2 regions of the Pseudarthrobacter sp. MOO14 genome follow, and region 1 is predicted to be linked to the other one. Evidence: riboswitches for the same ligand, from Rfam matches in the RefSeq annotation. Region 1 holds a riboswitch; the other holds the start of a gene.

Region 1 (4,409 bases):
GCGGAGGATGGATTCGTCGAAGACGTCCTGGACACGGATGCCCAGCCTGGCCACCTTGTCCATGTAGGCGGGGCCAATGCCGCGGCCGGTGGTTCCGATGGCGCGGCTGCCGAGGAAACGTTCGGTCACCTTGTCCAGCACCTGGTGGTAGGGGGCCACCAGGTGGGCGTTGGCGGACACGCGGAGCCGCGAGGTATCGGCGCCGCGGGCCTGGAGTCCGTCGATCTCCTGGAAAAGGGCTTCGAGGTTCACCACGCAGCCATTGCCGATGATGGGCACCGCGTTGGGGCTGAGAATGCCTGCGGGCAGCAGTTTGAGTTCGTACTTTTCACCGCCTACGACGACGGTGTGCCCGGCGTTGTTCCCGCCGTTGGGCTTGACGACGTAGTCAACACGGCCGCCCAGAAGGTCGGTGGCCTTGCCTTTTCCTTCGTCGCCCCACTGGGCTCCTACGATCACAATTGCTGGCATGGGATCCTCCCCCATTCGTTCGGGCTGCCCGGGTCCGGCCGCGGGGAGCGGACCTGCGCAGCGCCGTTCATGAGAATGCCCCGAACAGACCGGCCGTCGCCGGACCGCGGGGCGGCTCAGCGATGCAAGAGTTCCGGGGCTCTTACCACCCAAGTTTAGCGGATCAGGCACTTTGTCCACTCGATGGGCCCGCCGCGGCCCCGCAAGGGACTGCGGCGGGCCTGGTCCCTTACTCGTCCTCGGCTTCCCCGGCCGGCCGGGACGTCTGTACGGCGAGAGTGTCCCAGAAGGAGGTGTCGGCGTCGGCAATGGAACCGTCCGCGATCGCCGCGGCGGTGGAGGTCAGGGTGGTGACCGTCTGCTTGATCAGGTAGCCGTTGCTCCGCTGCCCCAGCGCGTAGCCGTCCAAGTAGTGGTCCGACATGCCGCGCATCTCGAAAAGCAGGGTGGCAATGCCGTATTCCACGGATATGCCGTTGCGGCTGATGGTCTCCGCACTGCCGCCCTGGTATTTGCCCAGGTGGCCCCAGCCGGTGGAGTCCACGTTGTTGAAAACCACGGCACCAAGCCGCTTGGATTTCTCGACGACGGCGGGATCGGCGTTCGGGGTGGTGGGGTACAGGATTGACCCGGACACCAGCTTGCCGTCGCGTTCAGCGCGGGTGCCCTGGTGGTGCAGGTCGATCATGTAATCGACGCGGTACTTGCGCATCACGTTGCTGTGCAGGGCCTGGGTCTCCGGCTGGACCTTGGCCACGTGGTCCCGGTTCAGGTCCACGCCCTCCGCGTTGTAACGCGTCAGGTGGCGGTCGCCTTTGGCGAGGTAGTCGTCCAAGGAAAAATTCACGTCCCCCATGGCGCCATCGGCATTGAGCATGGGCACGATCAGGATATTGACGCCGTCCAGGATGCCGGACGACTTGCCCGTGCCCAGGTGCTTGATGAACTCCATGGCGCCCTCGGTGGTGAGCTGTTCGTTGCCATGCTGCTGGGTCAGGTAGAGGATGGTGGGCTTGGCCGGGTCAGAGATGTATTTGACCAGGTGGATATCGCGGCCCTTGACCGTCTGGCCGATCACTTCCAGCTCCATGGCCGGTTGCTTGGCGTCCTGGTCCTTCAGGAAGGAGACCATCTGACTGTACGTAGCCAGCTTGCTGGTGGTGATCTGGCCGTTGCCGCCGTAGTTGGGGCCTTCGCCAACTGCGTGGGCCATCGGGGCGGACCCGGCGAAGATGGCCAGCGCCAGCGCGCCGGATACGGCAAGGGTCCTCAAAGATTTCGTCACAGTGCGTTACCTCTTTCGAGTGCATCGGGTGCGTTCAGCCGCCATGTTCCCCATTACGGCCCGTGACAGACAGCCAACCAAGCTTGACGAAAGCTGTCAATAGACTGGACAAAACCTGGGAACGGGTTGGGCTATTGCCGGGGAGCGCCACCGCCCAACACCGATCCGCCGTATTCTGAACCGCATTTGCCCACAGGCGGTTCATGGATTTAGGTAAGAGTGGACCATCCGGAGCGGCTGAGAGACCTGGCTCAATGACGCCGCAGCAACCACGGTCCGGCAGGAAAGCTGCCGGCCGAGGTGCTACTGCCAGGACCGATGGAAGGAAGATTCCAGCTTGCCCCTCAACACCGACCATATTCGCGCCACCCACGCCGGGTCCCTGCCTCGCACCGATGAACTCATCGCAGCCAACACCGCAAAGGAATCCGACGGGATCACCCCGGCGTTCCTGGAGCTCCTGGAAGACTCCGTTGTGGGCGTGGTCCAGCGCCAGAAGGACCTGGGCATCGATATCCCCAACGACGGCGAGTACGGGCATACGATGTCCAACTCCGTGGACTACGGGGCCTGGTGGAACTACTCCTTCGCCCGGCTCGGCGGCCTGGAGCCGACCACCGTGGACCGGTGGGCTGAAGCCGAAGTCCGGCGGTCGTCCCCCGGAAACGTTGTCCTGACGTCCTTCCCCGACCGGCGGGACCGGCAGGCGTTCAATGAGGCGTACAGCGATCCCTCCTCCGGGATCTTGGCGCACCGGAAGAGCGTGTCCCAACCCAAGATCGCCGGGCCCCTGACATATACCGGCCATGACCTGGTGGCCTCGGACATCAAGAACCTGAAGACCGGGCTCGCCGCGGCAGGCCTCAGCGAAGGATTCGTGGCGTCCCTCTCCCCCGGTTCCTGCGCCCGCGTCGCCAATGAGTACTACAAGAACGATGAGGAGCTCGTCTACGCCTGCGCCGATGCGATGCGCGAGGAATACAAAGCCATCATCGACGCCGGCCTGACGGTCCAGCTCGACGATCCGTCCCTGGCCGAGAGCTGGGACCAGATCAACCCGGAGCCGTCCCTGGAGGACTACCTGAAGTTCATTCAGCTGCGCGTCGAGGCCACCAACTGGGCCTTGCGGGACCTTCCGCAGGAACAGGTCCGGCTGCACGTTTGCTGGGGCTCCTGGCATGGTCCGCACACTACGGACATCCCATTCGCCGACATCATCGGCTCAGTGCTGCAGGTCAACGCCGGCGCGTACTCCTTCGAGGCGGCCAATGTCCGCCACGAGCACGAATGGCGTGTCTGGGAGGACACCACCCTTCCTGAGGGCAAAGTCATCATCCCCGGCGTCGTCTCCCACGCCACCAATGTGGTGGAGCACCCGGACCTGGTGGCGGACCGGATTGTCCGCTTCGCCAAGCTGGTGGGACGCGAGAACGTCATCGCGTCCACCGACTGCGGCCTGGGCGGCCGGGTGCATCCGCAGATCGCCTTCGCCAAGCTGGAGGCTCTTGGCGAGGGCGCCCGCCGCGCCACCAAGCGCCTCTGGTAGTCATCCGCCCCTTCCGGGAATGACCGCCGGTCCACTGCGCCATGAATCAGGTGCGCTGGACCGGCGTTTCGTTTCCCCGGGCTTGGTAAACTGGCAAAGGCCGACCCGGAATCGGCCCACCCCAACTAACCACCGTTGATGAGCTGCGCCACCGTGCGCCCATTTTCGGCGGTGGACGCAACATCAATCCCCGCAGGAGAACCAGCCCTTCATGACCGCACTGGCCCCCGAAACATTCCACGAACAGCTCATGAGCCGCCGTTACGAGCCCAGCGTTGCCGCTGTCAACGAGCTGTGCGATTCCCTGCAGGAAGCGAAGCCCGGAACCGTGGTGCCCTACGTGGACCCCATGCACGATGTTGAGGAATGCCGCATCATCAGCCTGTACTCCAATATTGGCGAGATGGACCAGTCCGGTTTCATCACTGCCGGTGACCAGGACGCCGCGACCCGCATGCTGGGCATCCAGTGGAAGCTGGGCCTGCGCCCGGAATTCGTGATGCCCTGGAACGTCCACCCGTGGCACGTCCCGGGGGAGGCCAACGGAAAATTCACCCCGGACCAGGTGCAGGCAGGTTTGAAGCCGCTGCTGAAGTTCCTCGCCCTGGTCCCCCGCGCCTCCGTGATCGTGGCGCACGGCACGGAGGCAAACCGCCTGGCCAACCTGCTGCTGAAGACCGAAGTCCCGCTGCTGTGGCGCCGCGGCCTCAAGACCTACAAGGTCCGCTCCCTGAGTGGCCGCGCCTTCGCAGGTTCTCCGGCCCGCCAGGAGGAGTTCCTCGCGGACATGCACACGGCGTACGCCGATGCCATGGCACGCACCGGCATCGCCCACCACGCCTAGGGTTTCGACGCGGCTCAACCACCGACGACGGCAGGTCACCTTCGCTGGGAAGGTGACCTGCCGTCGTCGTAATTATTCGTATCTAGCCCTCGATGGCTGCCTTCGCCGCGGGATCGGAGTCGTTCAGGAACTTCTCGATCCGCTCCGGCTCGTCCGCTTCCCCAATCGCCGACGAAGCCCTGCCCAGCGAGTAGAGCGCACGGAGGAACCCGCGGTTTGGCTCGTGCTCCCACGGGATGGGCCCGACGCCGCGCCAGCCGTTG
Region 2 (4,409 bases), 2.2 Mb from region 1:
TGCCCGACTTCCCACAGCTGTGGGCAGGCATGCTGGCCCAGGAGGGCACGTCCGCTGCCGGACCGGAAGGGCGCGGCAGTGGCGCGGAGCACTGATTCCTGGGACGAATCGGACGTCAGGATCCGCCCGAGCAAGAAAGGCTCCAGGCCACGCACCAAAGACCGCCCCAGCCACGATGACGCCGTAACCGGCCGGATCATCACGGTGGACCGTGGGCGGTACACCGCGGTGGTGGGTGAGGACTCGGACAATGAGCGGGTGGTCATCGCTGCGCGGGCCCGCGAGCTTCGCCGCAATCCCGTGGTGGCCGGCGACTTCGTCTCCCTGGTGGGGGATGTCTCCGGAGCCCCGGACACGCTGGCCCGGCTGGTGAAAATTCAGGACCGCCGCACCCTGCTTCGCCGCAGTGCCGACGATACCGACCCCGTGGAGCGCGCCGTGGTGGCCAACGCGGACCAGCTGGTCATCGTCGTGGCGGCCGCCAACCCCGAGCCCCGCACAGGCTTCATTGACCGCGCCCTGGTGGCGGCCTACGACGCCGGGATCGCGCCGATCCTGCTGGTGACCAAGGCCGACGTCAAGGATCCCGCCGAGCTCCTCTCCAATTACACGCACCTGGACTTCCCCGTCATCATCAGCAAGACCGCCGACGCACAGGCCTCCGGGATCGACGCGCGGTCCGACGACGGCCTCTCCGCCCGGCTGGACAGCGCTGCGGTGGCCGCCCTCCGCGCACACCTCGACGGCACCGTCACCGTGATGCTGGGGCATTCCGGGGTGGGCAAATCCACTATGGTGAACGCACTCACGGGCGCCGAGCGCGCCACCGGCGGCGTCAACGCCGTCACCGGGCGCGGCCGGCACACGTCGTCGTCGGCGCTGGCACTTCGGCTCGCGGACGCGCCGCCCGGCAGCTGGATCATCGACACCCCGGGGATCCGGTCCTTTGGCCTGGCGCACGTGGACCCGGACAGGATCCTGCGCTCGTTCCCGGATCTCTCCCCGGGCATCGAAAACTGCGAGCGGGGCTGCAAGCACACGGCAACGGCGGTCAACTGCGGGCTGGACGAGTGGGTGGACGGCGGACACGCCGGCCCTACCGGCGCCGCCCGCCTGGCGTCCCTGCGGCGGCTGCTCGGCGCCGATCCAAGGATGGAAGCACAGGAAACGAAGGAGCTTGGCAGCGTCAACTGACGCGTTCTCCCGGCAGAAACGCCCGCAGACGGTAGTTTGGAACCATGATCCAACCCGCTTCGAGTTACAACGATGACCTGCGCCTGGCCCACGTCCTGGCCGACTCCGTGGACGACCAGACGATGAGCCGGTTCAAGGCCCTGGACCTCCACGTCGAGACCAAGCCGGACCTGACGCCGGTCACCGACGCCGACAAGGCGGCCGAGGAGGCCATCCGAGGCCAACTCTCCCGCTCCCGGCCCCGCGATGCCGTTCTGGGTGAGGAATTCGGCAGCACCGGCCACGGCTCGCGGCGCTGGATCATCGATCCCATCGACGGGACCAAGAACTTCGTCCGCGGCGTCCCGGTCTGGGCCACGCTGATCGCCCTGGTGGACGAGGGCGAGCCGGTGGTGGGCGTCGTCAGCGCTCCGGCACTGGGCAAGCGCTGGTGGGCTGCCAAAGGCATGGGCGCGTACATGGGCAGGTCCCTGGCCGCCGCCACCCGGCTTCGGGTTTCCAACGTCTCAAACCTGGCCGACGCCTCCCTCTCCTATTCCAGCCTGGGCGGCTGGAAGGAACGCGGAAACCTTGACGACTTCCTCGGCCTGACGGAAGACGTGTGGCGGACCCGGGCGTACGGAGACTTCTGGTCCTACTGCATGGTGGCGGAAGGCTCGGTGGATATCGCCTGCGAACCCGAACTGAACCTGTACGACATGGCTGCCCTGGTACCGATCGTGGTGGAGGCCGGCGGCCGCTTCACGTCCCTCGAAGGCGAGGATGGCCCGTTCGGCGGCAATGCCCTGGCCACGAACTCGATCCTGCATTCAGAGGTGCTGCACCGGCTGAACCCGGACCTCGACGACCTGCTCCAGCAGTCGCCCTAGCGGCACAATAATCGAACAATACGACGCCGGACGCCTCCTTGAGGGGGCGTCCGCGGCCGTTTCTTCGGCAGGGCGTAACAAAAGCCTTAACAATTGCCGCGGCTTTAGTCCTGCCCATTCCATGTTCTACGCTTTTATCCAGGTCACGAGTGCCAGCGCAAAACCCCGGTTTGCTGGCCGGCAACCCTCCATTCGCGGTGGGGTGCCCCGGGTGACGACCAGGCCGGTCCGGAGCGGATACGGCAAGCGCGGATTCCACTGTGCCGGAGTCCTGTATCCAAGTGAGGTCTCTGTGACAACTGCCACCGTCTCCCCCCTTTCCGCCACCGCCAACGCCGCCGCGGCGGATCCGCGACAGGCCGTCGCCGGCCGGCCCCTCGCCGCGGTCACCGGCGCCGAGATCCAGGCGCCGCTGATCTCCGGCGGCCACGTCCGCTACGCAAACCTCGACTACGGCGCCTCCGCACCGGCGCTGTCAGTGGTGTCCGCGTACCTGAACGAGATCCTCCCGTACTACGCGAGTGTCCACCGGGGCGCCGGCTACGCATCCCAGATCAGCACCTCAGTGTACGAAAACGCACGCAACATTGTCCGCGACTTCGTGGGAGGGCGCCCCGGCGATTCGGTCATCTTCACCCGCAACACCACCGACTCCCTGAACCTGCTGGCCGGCTGCCTGCCGCTGGCGGACGGCCGCCCCGCCGGAGATGTCCTTTACCTGGACATCGAACACCACGCCAACCTCCTGCCCTGGCAGGGCGTCCCGCACCGCAGCATTGTCGCCGCGGATACCATCAGCGGCACTTTGGAGGCAGTCCGCACCGAACTTGAGCAGGGCGGGGTCAGCCTGCTGGCCGTCACCGGCGCTTCCAACGTCACCGGCGAGATCCTCCCCATCCGGGCCTTGGCCGCGCTGGCGCACCAGTACGGCGCACGGATCGTGGTGGACGCCGCCCAGCTTGCGCCGCATCGCCGGGTGGACATCAGCACGGACGACGTCGACTACCTTGCGTTCTCCGGGCACAAGCTCTACGCGCCGTTCGGCGCAGGCGTCCTGGTGGGACGTGCTGACTGGCTGGACGCCGGTGTCCCGCACCTGGCCGGGGGCGGTGCCGTCAAGGAAGCAAGGCTCGACGGCGTCAGCTGGGCCACCGGCCCGGCCCGCCATGAGGGGGGATCGCCCAACGTCCTGGGAGCCGCCACGCTGGCCCGCGCCACCCAGGTGATCGCGGAACTGGACCAGGAACGCTGGCACGCCCACGAGTCCGCCATCCGCTCCTTCCTGGTGGAGGGCCTCCAGGGCATCGATGGCGTCACCGTCCACCAGATCTTCAAGGACACCAATCCGGAAACGGACACCATCGGCGTGGTCAATTTCTCGGTTGCAGGCTACGACGCCGGGCTGGTGGCCGCCTACCTCTCGGCGGAGCACGGCGTGGGCCTGCGGGACGGACGCTTCTGCGCCCACCCACTGCTGAAACGCCTGGGCCTGCCCAACGGATCACTCCGGGCGAGCTTCGGCGTCGGATCCCGGCTGGAGGATGCCGAACGCCTTCTTGCCGGCATCCGCGCACTGCGCAGCAACGGGCTGGGCTGGGACTACGTGGTTGACGCAGGCCGTTGGGTGCCCGCCAACGACTCCCGCACCTACCCGCACTGGGCACCCAACACCCCGGGCACGGCCGGTGCGGCCCCCTGTATCGACGACTAGGGCACCTCCCGCTCCTGCTCCCCCAGCACATGTCCAAAGGGGGTGCGGTAAATTCGAGGGGCATCAACAGTCGGAATTGAAGGAGTCCACGCGTGGTTCGGGGTGGCCCCAAGCTTGATCACGGGCGCCGGCGGGAACTTGGCGGCAGTTTCCGCGACGGCGGACGGCACTACCAGCGCGTCAGGCCGGGCTACCCCGTGGAATCAGCCCGGTGGCTGGTCCCGGCGCAGGCCCGTGACGCACTCGATGTCGGGGCCGGTACCGGGAAGTTTACGGCCCTGCTGCTGGAGCTTGGCCTGGAGGTAACCGCCGTCGACCCTTCCACGGACATGCTCGCCCAACTCGCGGCACACTGCCCTGCTGCCACGGCCGTGGCGGGGACCGCGGAGGCGACGGGGCTGGCCGAAGCCTCCTTCGACGTCGTCACCGTGGCGCAGGCCTGGCACTGGTGCGACGCGCTGCCTGCGAGCACCGAACTTGCCCGCGTCCTGCGCCCGCACGGAACGCTCGGACTCATCTGGAACCAACTGGATACCTCGGTGCCGTGGGTGCACAGGCTCTCCAGGATCATGCACGCCGGCGATGTGTACCGCCCGGGCCACAAGCCGGTGGTGGGGCCCGAATTCACCGGGCTC

Evidence for each region. A riboswitch is a leader RNA that binds a small molecule or an ion and turns the genes downstream of it on or off. The one in region 1 is predicted to bind S-adenosylmethionine.
Region 2: linked by a shared signal. The riboswitch ahead of AC4EEV_RS03615 (aminotransferase class V-fold PLP-dependent enzyme) and the one ahead of AC4EEV_RS14105 (cobalamin-independent methionine synthase II family protein) in region 1 are both predicted to bind S-adenosylmethionine.

The regions. Positions count from the first base shown of each region.
Region 1 is NZ_CM177849.1:3,002,300-3,006,708, reverse strand. Features, by position in the region: gene AC4EEV_RS14115 (adenylosuccinate synthase) at 1-471, opposite strand, end outside; gene AC4EEV_RS14110 (M14 family zinc carboxypeptidase) at 701-1,756, opposite strand; SAM riboswitch class I at 1,978-2,081, shown strand; gene AC4EEV_RS14105 (cobalamin-independent methionine synthase II family protein) at 2,094-3,302, shown strand; gene AC4EEV_RS14100 (uracil-DNA glycosylase family protein) at 3,514-4,146, shown strand; gene AC4EEV_RS14095 (DUF3151 domain-containing protein) at 4,229-4,409, opposite strand, start outside.
Region 2 is NZ_CM177849.1:779,408-783,816, forward strand. Features, by position in the region: gene aroA (3-phosphoshikimate 1-carboxyvinyltransferase) at 1-95, shown strand, start outside; gene rsgA (ribosome small subunit-dependent GTPase A) at 79-1,194, shown strand; gene hisN (histidinol-phosphatase) at 1,239-2,063, shown strand; SAM riboswitch class IV at 2,205-2,318, shown strand; gene AC4EEV_RS03615 (aminotransferase class V-fold PLP-dependent enzyme) at 2,356-3,774, shown strand; gene AC4EEV_RS03620 (class I SAM-dependent methyltransferase) at 3,867-4,409, shown strand, end outside.